Regions from separate parts of the Fictibacillus sp. 23RED33 genome, predicted to be linked through region 1. Evidence: riboswitches for the same ligand, from Rfam matches in the RefSeq annotation. Region 1 holds a riboswitch; the other holds the start of a gene.

Region 1 (8,193 bases):
TTGTTTCTGTTTCTGAAAACTGAAAAGAATCACCTTTTAAACGATCCATGATCTGATCCTCAAATTTATCAGGAGGAAGGATAAAGAATAAGTCGTTAAGACGCTTAGCTTCAACTTTTTGGTCAAACCATTCCCACGTATCATATAAACGCACAAGTTCTACATATTCATCGAGCGCACCTGTTGGTTTAAGCTTACCGTTCTCGATCAAATATTCATAGAAAAGGGAAGTAGCACAAGTTAAACGTTCATCATCATAACGAACTTGAACATGCCCCCAATCAAAACCATTGAAATGAAGCGCTGTTGCATGGTGGTCGATCAGCTTTACTTTTCCACCTGCATTAGATCGTTCATCAAGTCGCATCATTAATTCTTCGTTAACCGCAATATCTGTAATGATAATTTCTGTTTTTCTTTCTCTCGGATTATCAAGCAGCATCTCTACACGGTCATTAATCGTTCCATGTGAACAATACGATATTTTACAGTTGTCTCCAAATGCTAGTTGTGCTAAATAACCGCACGATTTTCCGTCTAAATCGTTGTGTGAAAATAAATGAATCATGTTAGTATCCTCTCTATTATGCTCTCTGTCTAGAGTATCGTCATAAAGCATAAAGTTCAACCTTTATATCGTAGTATTCTTTTCATTTACAAATTCAGCTGATTTTAACACCGAAAACGGAATGAATATGCTAAATCATTCTTGTGAAATTTCACAAGAATTTATTTACAATTGACGGCATTAGGTAGAAAATGGTAATGATGCAAATTATTTAAAGTTGGGGGTTATGATGTGAAGGAGTTTCTGAAAGTGTTTCAGAATAAAAACTTCAGCAAGCTGTTTTTTGCTGGTTTTACTTCAATGATGGGAAGTATTATAGGCGTTACAGCTTTTATGTTTTATTTGTTAGATAAGTTCGGTGAACAACCGTTTTATGCCACACTTGCAGAATTGATGTATTCTCTGCCAACACTAGCTGTTTTCTTTATCGTAGGGGTATTAGCCGATCGAATGGATCGTCAAAAAATCGCACTTTATTGTGATTGGATTTGTGCAGGGCTGTGCCTCTTATTAATGGGTGCTATATGGCTAGACTGGATGCCTTTGATTTTTGCTATCTTATTCTTAAGAAGTGCAGTAGGTAAATTCTTTTTTCCTGCTGATCAAGCGATGGTACAAGGTGTACTCTCGAAAGAGGATTATGCAATTGCAGCTGGATTGAATCAAATGGTAGGTAGTTTATTTATGCTTTTCGGGAACATGATTGCCATTTTTATTTATTGGAGTGTAGGAATACAAGGAGCAATTGCATTTGACCTTGTTACATATGTTATATCAGCATTATTAATTATGAGTATGAGAGTTGATGAAGATGTTCGTCTGCCGAACGGACAACACAGGTTCAAAGATATTCGTGTAAAGATGGTATGGAAGGATTTTGTTGCGGGGTTCAATTACATTAAACAATCTAAGCTTCTACTTTCATTAATCTTTGGTTTTTTCTTGTTTGGTATAGTAAATGGTGGATTGTCAGTTATGCCGGCTTTTATCATGAAATATAAACTCGCTCCAGATAATTACGAGCAAATGATGATGTGGATGGGTGTCGTGTTTGGTGTATCTATCCTTACAGGGAGTGTTATTTGTTCGATGCTCGCTAAAAAGATCAGACTCTCGTATGCGATTGTTCTTGGTCTATTCGTAAGTGGATTGTCACTTGGTTTATGCGCCATCGCGCCAAATGTGTTGACATTCTTTATTTTTACAGGATTGGCTGGGTTTAGCATTCCATTAATCAATATTGGAATCGGTGGCTGGTTACCTAAGATCGTAGACCCTAAAATGATGGGACGTGTTCAAGGATGGATTACACCGATCAATATGCTATCTCACACCATGACACTCGGTTTAATCGCTGTGTTTTTCCCGAAAATTCTAACCGTAGAAATGCTGTTCTGGGTTGTGGGAGGATGTCTGATTCTTGTTGGACTATTCTACATGTTCACTCTACCCAGGTATGATATTGAAGAAAATGATAACAAAAATGAGTTTGAATTAGAAAAAGTACCAGTTTAAAGCTGGAGATTATGGCGAAGCCCTTTTATAATGAAAAGCGGAGGGGAAGTCATGGCAACTTTTCAAAACGTACTATTCTGGATTTTTTTAATCTTACCAATTATTCTATTCTTTGTAGCAATAGCGAGAACTTCATGGGTGTTGTTGCTTGTTAACTTTTTTTTAGCTCTACCGATCATTTGGTTTGTGAGCTGGATTACAGAAAGTTATGGAGCTGTCTTTGTAGTGTTTGCGATTCATCTGTTCACAGGCGTATGGCTCTGGACTAAAAGACAGAGATTGGATTTTAGATCGTTTTAACCAAGCTAAGCAAAGTAAAATTTGCTTAGCTTTTTTATTTTTTAAAAAAAATTTAAGTTTCAAAACTTGGTTTTTTTAGAATATTACAACTATTATTTTCTTTGAAATGTATCGAAAAATTGAGAAAGTGAAAGAAAAAAGATGATTTGTTTGTTTTTTATTTCTTAAATAAGTTTATTTAATTCGTTTTTATACGAAATATGAATATTTTAGAGTTTTTAATGGATTTACAACGGTGAAAACCAGGAGTAATATATTTCTTATCGTAAAACTTTAAAATTTTTCCATGACCGCTGAATCCATTATTGGAACGGAGGAACCATCGGCAGTTTCCATTGCCTGGGGTGAAACTTATAAAGTCGGGCGACTTCTGCCGTCCGAACCCGTCAGCTAACTTCGTAAGCGTGGTAGGAGAGGGAAGGTGAATTTAAAAAAGAGTAATGACAATTTAACAAACTATGATTTTAATATCATGCGTCTTTATCGCTTAATTCCTAAGTTTAGGAAGCGGGGGAACCAACCGCAGTTCTTCGTATCTGCATGGGGTGAATCTCGAGAGATCGAGTAGGGCTACTCTCAAGCCCGAATCCGTCAGCTAACTCCGTAAGCGTACAGAGAGAGGCAACAAATTTCGTGTATTCACACGCTTATTCAAGTATGTGTAGAAGCCGCGAGAAGAGTTCCTCTTCCGCAGGCTTCTTTTTTGTTGCCTTTTTTTCACTATCCAAAAGTATAACTTGTCGGCACGATGGTTTTCGGCGTAGTAACAAGTTTAAGACGATAGTATAAGTGCAGCTAAGGCTGACATGAGAGGCTAGAAGTTAGCCTAGTTTTCTTTAAGAGATGGAGGGTGGAACGATGGAGAAATCATCTGGGAACGTGCTCATTATGTTTCCTGATCTAGTTTCAGATGTTTTTATTTCAAAACTAAGATTGTGTGAAGACTATCAATCTCTTGTTCTCTGTGTTCCTAACCGAGAAGAAGCAGAAAGACTCTCACAAGTTGGGTTTCAACATGTATATGTCATGAATTATGTTGACAAGCGTAAAGTTATCGAGATGGTAGGTCCTTTTGTTCAAAAAATCATTGTTGTTGAATCTGGATTTTTAGAATGTTGCCAAACGATTGAACTCATTCGCAGCATTTATAACATACCTGTTTATGTCATCAAATCAGACACACGGTATATTTCCAGAGTTTATAAGGAGTTGGGTGCAGATTACGTAATCTATAACAAAACCGGTAATATTCAATTCTTACTTTCTTCATAAAAAAAAGAGCGGAGGAATTCATTTATGAGATTAAGTCCAAACGAAATTGAACAGATTTTGTTAAAAGCGAAAAGAGATCAATTGAATGCTTATTATGCAAGTGTGATTCAACATAGTCTCTCAAAATGGATCATACAAGACACGCTTAGAAGTAAAGGTTAAGCAATTACAGGAGGGAACCCATCAAAGATAAGATGTTCCCTCTGTAAATCCAAACCAGTGATAGGCAGGGTGAAGACATGGGGACAGAGTCAGTTGTTTTATTGCCAAAAAGGTTGTCGATCGGACAGATCAATGAATTTGTCAATGCTGCTGGTTCTTTCGAAAGTGAGATTCTTTTCTTTTATCAAGGCATACAGATTAATGCGAAAGGCTTACTATCCGTTAATCTATTCTTTTTGTCACACTATTCAAGAAATCAAAACGAACCGATCACACTTAGAATTGAAGGTTGTGATGCTCAAGAGGCTATCAAAAATTTATCTCTAATGCTGAATGGTTACTTAGAACAATGAACTAATAAAAAGAAGGTGTAAAAATGTTAGATGTGATGATGGTTTTATTGATGGTAGGAATGCCTGTCTTAATGATGGGTCTAGCAAAATGGTCATCAAGTGTTGTTGATGAAGGAAGTGTAAATAAATGATGACTGTCATGTTTGGATTAGCCGTTTTAACAACGGTGTATCTTCTTTACGTATTATTGAATCCAGAGAAATTTTAGGAGGTTTTTCCGTTGTTAGTCAGTTTACTCTCTATAGCTATAACTCTACTTATAGCTCTTTTACTTGCAAAACCAGTAGGAATTTATTTAGCGAACTCGTTCAATTATTCGAATAAGAACAAACTCTTTTATCCTTTCGAAAAACTGATTTATTCCATTAGTGGAATGAAAAATAAAAATCAATCTTGGAAAGTTTATGCTTCATCAGTCATTGTGATCAATGCGATTATGATTCTATTAGTTTATTTAATCTTCCGTTTCCAAGGCAGTTTGCCTCTGAATCCGAGTAAGATAGCAAACATGGATCCAAGCCTTGCGTTTAACACAGCAGTAAGTTTTATGACGAATACGAATCTGCAGCATTACAGTGGTGAAAGTGGTTTATCCTATCTTTCACAGATGATTGGCATTCTTTTCATGATGTTTGTTGCACCAGCTACAGCATTAGCAGTAGCAATCGCATTCATTCGTGGGCTATCTGGCAAGTCTTTAGGAAACTTTTTTGTGGATATGGTTAGGGGTATCATTCGTGTGTTACTACCGATCGCTTTTGTAACAGGACTCATTTTCGTCGCACTTGGAGTACCGCAGACATTAGATCCAACGGTTACAGCGACTACAGTTGAAGGTGGAAAACAAAACATTGCAGTTGGCCCAGTTGGTTCGTTTTTATCCATAAAAGAATTAGGAAATAACGGCGGTGGATTTTTCGGAGTTAACTCAGCGCATCCGTTTGAAAACCCGAACGGGCCGAGCAACTTTATTCAAATCTTATTGATGCTCCTATTACCGATGGCATTACCGTTTACGTACGGAAAGATGGTTGGAAATCCAAAGCAGGGACGTATTCTTTTCGTTTCCATGACGATGATGTTTATTATGTTCCTTGGCATCTCCCTAAGTGCCGAATATCAGGGAAACCAAGCAATCAATGCTCTAGGTGTGCAACATGATCAAGGAAGCATGGAAGGAAAGGAAGTACGATTTGGTGTCGCTCAGTCTTCACTTTACTCGGTTGTTACAACGGCTTCAGAAACGGGGGCTGTAAATACGATGCACGATACACTGACTCCGCTAGGCGGATTAGTTACATTATCCAATATGATGTTAAATACCGTTTATGGCGGTGTAGGGGCAGGCTTTGTCAACGTCTTAATGTATGCGATTATTGGTGTTTTCTTATCTGGATTAATGGTGGGACGTACCCCGGAATTTCTAGGTAAAAAGATTGAAGGTAAAGAAATGAAGCTGATTGCAGCGACGTTGTTAATCCACCCGTTCCTTATTTTAGGAGCATCTGCTGTAGCTTTCTTTACACCACTCGGACATGCGGCCATTTCGAACTCAGGTTTTCATGGTATTTCACAAGTAATCTATGAATATACCTCTTCAGCAGCCAATAACGGCTCTGGTTTTGAAGGATTAGGAGATGCGACAAACTTCTGGAATATTTCTACCGGAATTGTCATGTATCTTGGAAGGTTCTTCTCCATTGTAACGATGCTTGCGGTTGCAGGATCATTGGCTGTCAAACGAACCGTTCCAGAAACGATCGGAACGTTTAGAACAGATAACGGACTATTTGCAGGAGTATTTATTGGGGCTGTATTTATCGTTGGGGCTTTAACTTTTTTCCCGGTATTAGTATTAGGCCCGATTGCTGAATATTTAACATTATAGATGCTGTAGAGAGGTGAATGAATAATGGGTGCTCAAGGCTTAAGAACCAAAAAAGAATTATCTCAGTACGTTCCTCCAAATAAAGGTGGGAACGGCCCGATGAAAAAGAATCGTGAGGAAGTACAAATGAATAAAACAATGATGAATAAAGAAATCGTGAATCAGGCGATAAAGGAATCTTTTATTAAACTAGATCCAAGGGTAATGATTAAAAACCCGATCATGTTTGTTGTTGAAATTGGTTTTGTAATTACATTATTATTAACCTTTTTTGGAGACCAAACTCAAGTTGGTTTCAATATTGCTGTAACCTTCATTCTGTTTATAACCCTCCTGTTTGCAAATTTCGCTGAAGCAATAGCTGAAGGAAGAGGGAAAGCACAGGCTGATTCATTAAAGAAAACGAAAAAAGAAGTTTATGCAAACCTTGTGTTGGAAAACGGTAAACACAAAAGAGTTTCATCAGCTGATCTTCGTAAAGGAAACATCGTTATTGTAAAACAAGGTGAAATGATTCCAGGAGACGGTGAAGTCATATCTGGTCTTGCCTCTGTTGATGAGTCGGCGATTACAGGAGAATCAGCTCCTGTAATTAAAGAAGCTGGCGGTGACTTTAACTCCGTAACAGGAGGAACACGTGTAGTAAGTGATGAAATTAAAGTACGAATTACAGCAGATCCAGGAGAATCATTCCTTGATCGCATGATCTCCCTCGTAGAAGGAGCGAAGCGTCAAAAAACACCGAATGAAATTGCGTTAAGTACTGTTTTAACGAGTTTGACACTTGTTTTTATGATTGTAGTTGTAACACTTCCATTCTTTACAAAGTATCTAGGTTTTGACATACCAGTACCGGTCTTAATCGCATTACTCGTTTGTTTGATTCCGACAACAATCGGTGGACTTTTATCCGCGATCGGTATTGCTGGAATGGACCGTGTTACGAGATTTAATGTAATCGCTATGTCTGGTAAAGCGGTTGAAGCTGCAGGTGACATCAATACGATCATCCTAGATAAAACGGGGACGATTACATTCGGAAACCGTATGGCAAGCGAATTTGTACCAGTAGGATTCGATACGAAAAAATCAGTTGGGGAATGGGCTGCCATCAGTTCATTAAAAGATGATACACCAGAAGGTAAATCCGTTTTGGAACTCATGAAAAAAGAACACTTATCGTTTGATCAATACCTTGGTGAAGATGGAGAATTTATTGAGTTTAAAGCCGAAACGCGAATGAGCGGAATCGACTTAAAAGATGGAAGAAAAGTACGAAAAGGAGCGGTAGACGCAATTAAAAACTGGGTACTTGCAACTGGTGGAGAAGTGCCACATGACCTTGAAGAAAAAGGAAACCGAATTGCATCTGAAGGTGGAACGCCGCTGGCAGTAGCTGTGGATCAGCATATATACGGACTTATTTATTTAAAAGATACCGTAAAGCCTGGAATGAAAGAACGTTTTGAACAGTTACGAAAAATGGGAATCAAAACGATCATGTGTACAGGTGACAACCCATTAACGGCTAAAACAATAGCAAGAGAAGCCGGCGTGGATGACTTTATTGCTGAAAGTAAACCAGAAGATAAAATCGCTGTAATTAAGCGTGAACAAGCAGAAGGAAAATTGGTTGCGATGACTGGTGATGGAACGAATGATGCACCAGCACTTGCACAAGCGGATGTAGGCCTTGCCATGAACAGTGGAACGACTGCAGCGAAAGAAGCTGCCAACATGGTAGACTTGGATTCCGATCCGACGAAAATTATTGAAGTGGTTTCCATTGGGAAACAATTGCTAATGACTCGTGGTGCGTTAACAACATTCAGTATCGCGAATGATATTGCGAAGTATTTTGCCATCATCCCAGCGATGTTCATGCTGGCGATTCCTGAGATGGAAGTACTCAATGTCATGAAGCTTGGCTCACCGATGTCGGCCATACTGTCTGCGTTAATCTTTAATGCGATTATTATTCCATTGCTCATTCCTCTGGCTATGAGAGGAGTAGCTTACAAACCGATGAGTTCAAATGCTTTATTGAAACGTAACCTCCTAATCTATGGTTTCGGTGGTGTAATCGTACCTTTTATCGGAATAAAATTGATTGATCTGATTGTTCACTTGTTCGT
Region 2 (8,193 bases), on a different contig from region 1:
GAGGATACATCACTTACATCTGAAGATTATCGTTTGAAATAACAAATTAACACATTCATTACTTGATATTTTCCCTCGTTATGGTAAAAAGTAATATAACAATAACTTGTAACAGAATCGAGGATTTGATGTGCGGAAAGTATCAAAAAGATGGTTAATTGGTGGTACAGGACTAGCCCTCATACTATTCCTTATCTTTCAATTTTATGGAGAAACAGAAGGGGCGAGCGATACACAAACTCTGAAGGTCGTTGCCCTTGGAGACTCATTAACGTATGGAGTTGGTGACCCATCCAAAACAGGCTATATCGGAATCGTTAAACGAAATATTCAGCAGCAAACAGGCAGAAATGTAATCATTAATAATTTTGGGATCAGTGGACAGCGTTCCGACCAATTGTTAAGACAATTGGATAATGGAGTCGTGATCAAGTCATTAAGACAAGCAGATCATATCTTTGTTTTTATAGGCACAAATGACTTTCGTCACGCTGCCGGTTGGAACTTTCGCCAGTTGCCTCAGCAGAAATTAATGCTAGGAAAAGAAAAGCTAAGAAACAATTTAACTAAAACACTGACAGTGGTGAGGGAAAACAATTCGTTTGCACCGGTTTACGTATTAGGTCTTTATAATCCTTATTTTGGGAAAGAATACGATCCCACAGCTGCAGAGAGTATTAAGACATGGAATGAAGCAATCGTTGAGGCGAGCAAAGAAAGCACGCTTACAAAGTATATCTCCACTTTTGAACTCTATGAAAACGTTGAGAAAGAACTGTATTTTTCTGATTCTATACACCCTAATAGAAGGGGATATAACAGATTAGGAAATTGGGTTTATAACCAGTGGAAACCTTTAAACCAGGAATGATCTCTTAGAAGTAGATACTTCTAAGAGATTTTTTTTGATTTTTTTTTTAATTGCTTCTTTTGGATAGAACCATCCTTTGTGAAAGTAGTTGTTTTCAGGCTCCAGGGCGAAACTTGAGCGTCGTTTGTGAGTTTCGTTTTTTATAAGTATTACCTCCGAGCTTGTCCGAACCTGATACTTGGCATCTTTCACTCCAATCAGCTCTTAAAGGAGATTAGGATTTGAGAGCAATAATCCATCAGAGAAAAACATTTAAAAAAACGGTTGACTTGAGAATGATTATCATTATAATTAAAAGTGAAGTTGATAATCGTTTTCAATTACTTATACATAAAAGGAGTAACTGACATATGTTTAAAAAGAATCTTTTTACGGTTGTTACAATGGTCCTACTAGCTGCTTTAGTCTTAGCAGGCTGTGGTAAATCAAACGAGGGTGCGAGTTCGAATAATAATGAGACAAAAAAAGAAGAAGTAAACCTATATACAAGTCGTCACTATGAAGTTGATGATAAAATCTTTGCTGATTTTACAAAAGAGACAGGAATTAAAGTTAACCTTATTAAGGGTAAAGAAGATGAGTTGATCGAGCGTCTTACAAGAGAAGGGAAAGCAACAAAAGGAGACCTTTTCTTCACATCTGATGCTGGACGTTTACACTGGGCAAAAGATAAAGACCTCTTACAAAGTGTAGAAAGCGAAACTTTGAATAAGAATATTCCTGATAATTTAAGAGATAAAGACAATCAATGGTTCGGTCTAACAAAACGTGCACGTGTTATCGTATATGATCAGAAAAAAGTAGACAAATCAGAACTATCTACTTATGAAGCGTTAACTGAAGAAAAATGGAAAGGTAAAGTTCTGATCCGTTCATCAGAAAATATTTACAATCAATCATTAGTATCATCCTTTATTTCATTAAACGGAAAAGATGAAGCGAAGAAGTGGGCAGAAGGGATCGTTAACAACATGGCTCGTGATCCACAAGGTGGAGACAAAGACCAAGCGAAAGGTATCGCTGCTGGTGAAGGTGATGTTGCCATAATGAACTCATACTATTTTGGTCAGATGTTGAACTCAGAAGATCCTGAAGAAGTGAAAGTTGCTAAACAGCTGAGTGTGTTTTTCCCTAACCAAGAAACAACAGGTACTCACATCAATATTAGTGGTATAGGTGTTACGAAACACGCTAAGAACAAAGAGAATGCTATAGAATTAATGGAATATCTGTCTAGTCCAAAAGTTCAAGAAGTATTTGCTGAAGCCAACTACGAGTATCCGGTTAATAAAGAAGTAGAACCTTCAGAGCTTTTAGAGTCTTGGGGTCCGTTTAAAGAACAAGATCTTAACCTTTCTGAGTTAGGTGAAAACAATGCAGATGCTGTTAAGATTATGAATGAAGTCAGCTGGAAATAAACGTTAATATTTTGCCGTATCACGATTTGTGATACGGCTAATTCCATGTAAAAACAAACAACAAGAACAATGCTGATGAGTAAAGAAGGTGAAAATATTGTATTTCATTCGAAAAATGAGATCACAGTTTAATAGTTGGGCTTTGCTTAGTGTGATTTTTTCTACTTTAATCCTTTTACCGGCTTTGCTCATCATGGTTCAGTTATTCGCTGAGAGTAATGAGAATTGGGAACACATTAAAGAATTCATGTTGAAAAATTATATCGTAAATTCCGTGACACTCGTTGGTTTTACTGGTCTTTTCACAGTGCTGATCGGTGTAAGTGCGGCATGGCTAGTTTCCGCCTATAAAGTTCCTATGCATCGGTTCTTTAAGTGGGGTCTTATCCTCCCACTTGCGATTCCACCATACATTGGAGCCTATACGTACCATGGTATTTTAAATTATACAGGTGTCATTCAGACGTCACTAAGGAACCAGTTTGGTATAAAAGTGGACCAAAAGTTCTTTGACATCATGAACATACCCGGTGCTGTTTTTATCTTTACGATGTTCCTATATCCATATGTATATATCATCACAAAAAGTTTCTTAGAAAATCAGTCATCATCACTGATTGAGAATGCACGGTTGCTAGGAAAAGGATCGTTCATGACATTTATACAAGTCGTCCTTCCTGTGTCACGTGCAGCGATCGTTGGTGGAGTTAGTTTGGTCATTCTTGAAGTTTTCAATGATTACGGGGTAGTAAAGTATTTTGGTATTCAAACATTTAGTACAGCAATATTTCAAGCGTGGTTTGGGATGGGAGATATCTATTCGGCTATCAAGTTAGCGGGTACTTTGATGTTTATCGTAGTTTTGATCTTGATCTTAGAAAAAGTAATAAGGGGCAGGAAACAGTATAGCTATTCCACTTCAAAAGTCCGCCCGTTACAACCTAAAGAACTTAAAGGTTGGAAAAAGTTCGCTGTGCTTAGTTTTTTCATCTCTTTATTTGCTCTAGCTTTCGGAATTCCTTTCATTCAGCTTATACATTGGGTGTATATGACTTATGACGTTATTTTAAATACTGCTTTTGTTGACTTGATTTGGAACTCGGTCTTTGTTGCTTCTATAGGTTCAGTTCTTATCATTATCGTCGCTCTAATTATCGCCAACTTTAGTCGTCTATCAAAAGGTTGGATGGGGAAGCTTTTTTCAAAAATAACGGTTTTAGGGTATTCGATTCCTGGAGCTGTAATTGCAATAGGTGTATTGACCTTATTTCTCTCACTAGACGAAAAGGTATTCACGTTATATGAATGGTTAGGGTTAGAGCCAACTCTTGTGCTGAGCTTAAGTATTAGTATGCTGATCTTTGCCTATGTGGTCCGTTTTCTAGCAGTTGGTTTTAACTCCATCGAATCAGGCTTTGATAAGGTAGGAACGGTTTTCACAGAAGCTTCTAGGACATTAGGTATGTCGGTAACGAAGACGTTTTTTAAAGTGGATATTAAGATGATTAAAGGTGCTATTGCTGGTGGTTTTATCCTTGTTTTTGTAGATATATTAAAAGAGCTGCCTCTTACTCTTATCCTTCAGCCTTTTAATTTTTATACGCTAGCTACCAAAACATTTCAATACGCAAGTGACGAACGTATTCACGAAGCCTCTGTTTCATCAATGGTGATTATTTGTATAAGTGCACTTTCCATCTTCTTTTTACACAGAGTTTTAGAAAAGGAGCCAAAATAATGTTTGTTCAAATCAAAGACTTAGCGTTTCATTATAAAAATTCGCGTAACCCTTTGTTCGAAAATCTTTCTTTAAACTTTAATCAAGGAGAAGTTTCGGTGATCTTAGGAGAAAGCGGAAGCGGGAAAAGTACGTTACTTCGTCTTATAGCAGGACTAGAGGTGCCCTCAAGAGGATCGATCCTCATAGATCAGGCTGTCATGAATGATACATTTCGTTTTGTTCAGCCAGAAAAACGTGGTGTAGGTTTGGTTTTTCAAGATTATGCTTTGTTCCCTCATATGACGGTTGAAAAGAACATAAAATTTGGCTTAACGAAAATGAATCGTAAGCAGAAGCAAGCACGCATGGAAGAATTATTGGCTATTGTGGGAATGGAGGACTATGCTTCTCGTTATCCTTATGAATTGAGCGGTGGACAGCAGCAGCGTGTTGCACTAGCTAGGGCTATGGCACCAAATCCATCTTTGATCATGTTTGATGAACCATTTAGCAATCTCGATTCTAAGCTTCAACTACAGATTCGGGATGAGTTACAGGAAATTTTAAAACGTACGGGGATCACGTCTATTTTTGTAACTCACGATGAAGAGGATGCTCGTGCTATAGGGGACAGGATCATACTAATGAACAATGGAAAGATACAGGATGAAGGGCGTCCAGAAATGGTATTGAAGAGGAATAAAGAACAATTATCACTCGCATACGTATAAAAACAAAAAACCGGGATATCCCGGTTTTTATTTTTGGCTGTTTTCTAAAGAATTGTTACTAATAGATCTTTTTGAATTTGCCTATATAACTGTTGATTGGAGTGGTAAAGTGACACGTACGAATGTGGTTCACGCCTGCCCCATGGAAAGCGAGCAGCCTGGAACGGAAATCCACACTTCCAAAAGAAACTATGTTTTAAACAGCCTTATTTTTTAAATTGAGTATCTAATTTACCGTTCATATCGATTAAAAATCCGATTTCTCTTCCTAATAATTCACCTAATTCTTTTGCTTTCTTTTCGCTTTCGTTCTTTATTTGTTCAATCGTAAGTTCACCTTTTAATTTGGATGCTCCAACGATTATACTTAATTCACCTTTTTCATAAAATACGATTTTCATTTACAATACCTCCCTGAAAAATAGAACCTTATATATAATTCGTTTTTTTCTATATGCTTTTGGGGTAGAAGTGAGAATATGGAAAAACATTCATCATGAAACAATTAATTGGAATAAATAAGCATAGTGAGTATTCTTGACAAAAATTTATGTATGTTGATAAAATTAGAGCATATTATATATGATTCGCTGAATTCGGATGTTCTATTCTATAGAATATCTTGAAGCGGGGGAACCACGATATGGCTTATAAAGCCTAGGGATGAATTTGTGCATACACAAAAGGGACAACTCTCAATTTCCTAATCCGACAGCTAACCTCGTAAGCGTTTTTGGAGAGAGAACTCTATACATGGGCTCAGTCTATGTGTTGCGGTGTATTCCCACGGAAAATCCTCTCTATTTTCGGTGGGTTTTTATATGCAACAAATAGGGCATGTATTAGTATAAAATTTCTTCATCGTACTGCACACTAAATAGTGAGAAGATTTTAACAAAGGGGGTACTTTATTATGAAATTGTCTACAAAAATTTTAATTGCACTTGCACTTGGGGTTGTCGCGGGATTAATTCTTAATCTAGCTGTACCAGATGCTTTTTCAACACTGGATAAATACGTTTTAAAGCCAGTCGGGACATTATTCTTAAACCTTATTAAAATGTTAGTTGTTCCAATTGTTTTTTTCTCAATCGTACTTGGAACTGCGGGATTAGGTGATCCGAAGAAACTTGGAAGAGTGGGTGCCAAAACGGTTGGGTTCTTCTTAGGAACTACAACAATTGCGATTACGATCGCGATGGCTTTAGCGCTTATCTTTCAACCAGGTGTAGGGGACTTTAAAACAGAAGGTGCTAAGTTTGAGCAACAAGAAGCGCCAGCAGTTACGGACACGTTGCTGAACATTATTCCTACTAATCCAATTCAATCGATGGCTGAAGGAAACATGCTTCAAATTATCGCGTTTTCCGTATTTGTAGGATTTGCTTTAACGATGTTGGGAAGCAAAACAAAAGGTATTATGGATTTAATTGAACAAGGTAACGACATTATGATGTATCTTGTAAACCTAATTATGAAATTTGCTCCATATGGTGCTTTTGCATTGATTGCTTCAGCGGTAGGAAGTCAAGGAATGGATGCTATCAAAGCGATGGGCTTATACATGAGCGTAGTTATTTTAGCTTTATTCATCCACTCTGTTGTCGCGTATGGTGGTTCAATTGCTCTATTTGCAAAGAAGAGCCCGCTCTGGTTCTTTAAAGGCTTTGCGCCGGCAATGTCAGTTGGATTTAGTACGTCTAGTTCAAATGCAACACTTCCAATCTCAATGAAAACAGCTCAAGAGAATTTAGGTGTTCGAAAATCGATAAGTGGTTTTGTACAGCCGCTTGGTGCAACGATTAACATGGATGGAACAGCTATCATGCAAGGTGTTGCGACGATTTTTATCGCTCAAGTATACGATGTTAACTTAGGTTTAACACAGATGCTTACTGTTATTTTAACGGCAGTGCTTGCTAGTATCGGTACAGCTGGTGTTCCTGGAGTTGGATTGATCATGTTAGCGATGGTATTGAACTCTGTAGGATTACCTGTCGAGGGTATTGCCTTAATCCTAGGTGTTGATAGACTTCTTGATATGCTTAGAACAGCTGTTAACATCACTGGTGATGCTGCTTGTGCTGTAATCGTTGATAAAGGCGAAGACAAACATCTTGGGACTCGTGAACAAGAAGTTAGTGCATAAATAATCACTTCAAAAGGCCGCGGTGTATACATATACCTGCGGCCTTTTTGTATGCCCATTTCCCTAGTTTACAAATGTTGAGTAAATAAATGTAAGCACTAATGAAAAATCATGGTAAAATAAGAAGATACTTAATGAGATTTCGGAGTGATCTTCTTGGAAAAATGGCTAGAGATACTAACGCTTGCAGCAAAGATCATATGGGTACAGATTCAAACCGCTATTAATCCTATCATCGAGTTAACAGAGAGCGCGATGAACTCTTTTTGGTTTGTCTTTTCACTCACGATCATCACAGGCTACGTATTACTAAGGCTTGTACAGAATGCAATTACTTATTATCAAGCTCATAATTTTATTCACAGAAAAATGAATAACGAACCCGCTAGTGATATAGAATTCACCCTATTTATGAAATCCCTTTGGAAGAAAGATCGATCTAAAGGTTTAGTGGCCAATGCCAAATCAGCTAAAAGCAGATACCTCCAGTTCAATGCTCAAGAACGTTTATCCATCCAGAACTACTTGCAGCATCGACTGAAATTTTTACGTACGAACCAGCCATTGTTCATCTTGGGAGCTGTTGTGATTGGAGTGCTTTCAAGTATAACAGTGAATGTTCTACCGATCGAGGCGGCTGCGCTTACTGCGGAAAATGTATTGAAAACAACGTTGTTCATCCTTTTCTGGTTGTTCATTATGCAAGCAAAATACGTTGCTATGAAAAAACAAACGTATCATCATCTAGCATGGATGCAAGATACCAATCGGACAACAGCGGTTGATTACATGCGGGAAGAGGATGTTACGGTTTCAACGAACAAAGAAAACAACCCTGCGTATTAACGTGATACGTAAGGGTTGTTTTTTATCCAGAACCGATAAGGATAATGAACAGCTTCTTCGGCATAGTGTATACCTATGCGTGGGCCAGAGATTATTTCATTTGGTACTAATTCAATTCCTTGTTCTATCCGTATATTTTCCTGATTCATTTTTTTACCATTATCATTCAATGTGAACCCCATTGCTTTGCTCAGTTTACCTGGACCATTCGTAAGCTGAACCTCATTCTTTACGCTCGCTCTTCTTTCCTTCATTATTTCTATTCCTTCAATTGGTTGCAGTGCTCTAATTAGTATGGCTTCAGGTTTATTAACGGGTCCGGAAACGATATTAAAGCAAACATGCATCCCATAAATAAAATAGGTGTAAATTGTACCTGCTTCACCGTACATCACTTCTGTTCTAGCTGTTCTTCGATTGTTATAGGAATGCGCAGCTCGATCTTCAGGGCCTAGATA

Evidence for each region. Region 1 has a riboswitch for cyclic di-AMP ahead of IHV09_RS03270 (hypothetical protein). Riboswitches for the same ligand answer to the same signal wherever they lie in the genome.
Region 2: it holds a riboswitch for cyclic di-AMP, as region 1 does, so the genes downstream of both, IHV09_RS20285 (dicarboxylate/amino acid:cation symporter) here and IHV09_RS03270 (hypothetical protein) in region 1, are expected to answer to the same signal.

Annotation. Positions count from the first base shown of each region.
Region 1 covers NZ_JACZDX010000001.1:616,943-625,135, forward strand. Annotated here, with positions in the region: gene IHV09_RS03255 (DHH family phosphoesterase) at 1-568, opposite strand, end outside; gene IHV09_RS03260 (MFS transporter) at 800-2,083, shown strand; gene IHV09_RS03265 (hypothetical protein) at 2,135-2,383, shown strand; cyclic di-AMP (ydaO/yuaA leader) riboswitch at 2,665-2,804, shown strand; cyclic di-AMP (ydaO/yuaA leader) riboswitch at 2,858-3,009, shown strand; gene IHV09_RS03270 (hypothetical protein) at 3,242-3,655, shown strand; gene IHV09_RS03275 (hypothetical protein) at 3,680-3,817, shown strand; gene IHV09_RS03280 (HPr family phosphocarrier protein) at 3,895-4,170, shown strand; gene IHV09_RS03285 (hypothetical protein) at 4,194-4,301, shown strand; gene IHV09_RS22770 (potassium-transporting ATPase subunit F) at 4,310-4,378, shown strand; gene kdpA (potassium-transporting ATPase subunit KdpA) at 4,391-6,058, shown strand; gene kdpB (potassium-transporting ATPase subunit KdpB) at 6,185-8,193, shown strand, end outside.
Region 2 covers NZ_JACZDX010000010.1:36,580-44,772, reverse strand. Annotated here, with positions in the region: gene IHV09_RS20315 (hypothetical protein) at 1-42, shown strand, start outside; gene IHV09_RS20310 (GDSL-type esterase/lipase family protein) at 131-871, shown strand; gene IHV09_RS20305 (Fe(3+) ABC transporter substrate-binding protein) at 1,222-2,289, shown strand; gene IHV09_RS20300 (ABC transporter permease) at 2,405-4,027, shown strand; gene IHV09_RS20295 (ABC transporter ATP-binding protein) at 4,027-4,740, shown strand; gene IHV09_RS20290 (hypothetical protein) at 4,947-5,141, opposite strand; cyclic di-AMP (ydaO/yuaA leader) riboswitch at 5,319-5,485, shown strand; gene IHV09_RS20285 (dicarboxylate/amino acid:cation symporter) at 5,654-6,889, shown strand; gene IHV09_RS20280 (hypothetical protein) at 7,046-7,735, shown strand; gene IHV09_RS20275 (DNA-3-methyladenine glycosylase) at 7,732-8,193, opposite strand, start outside.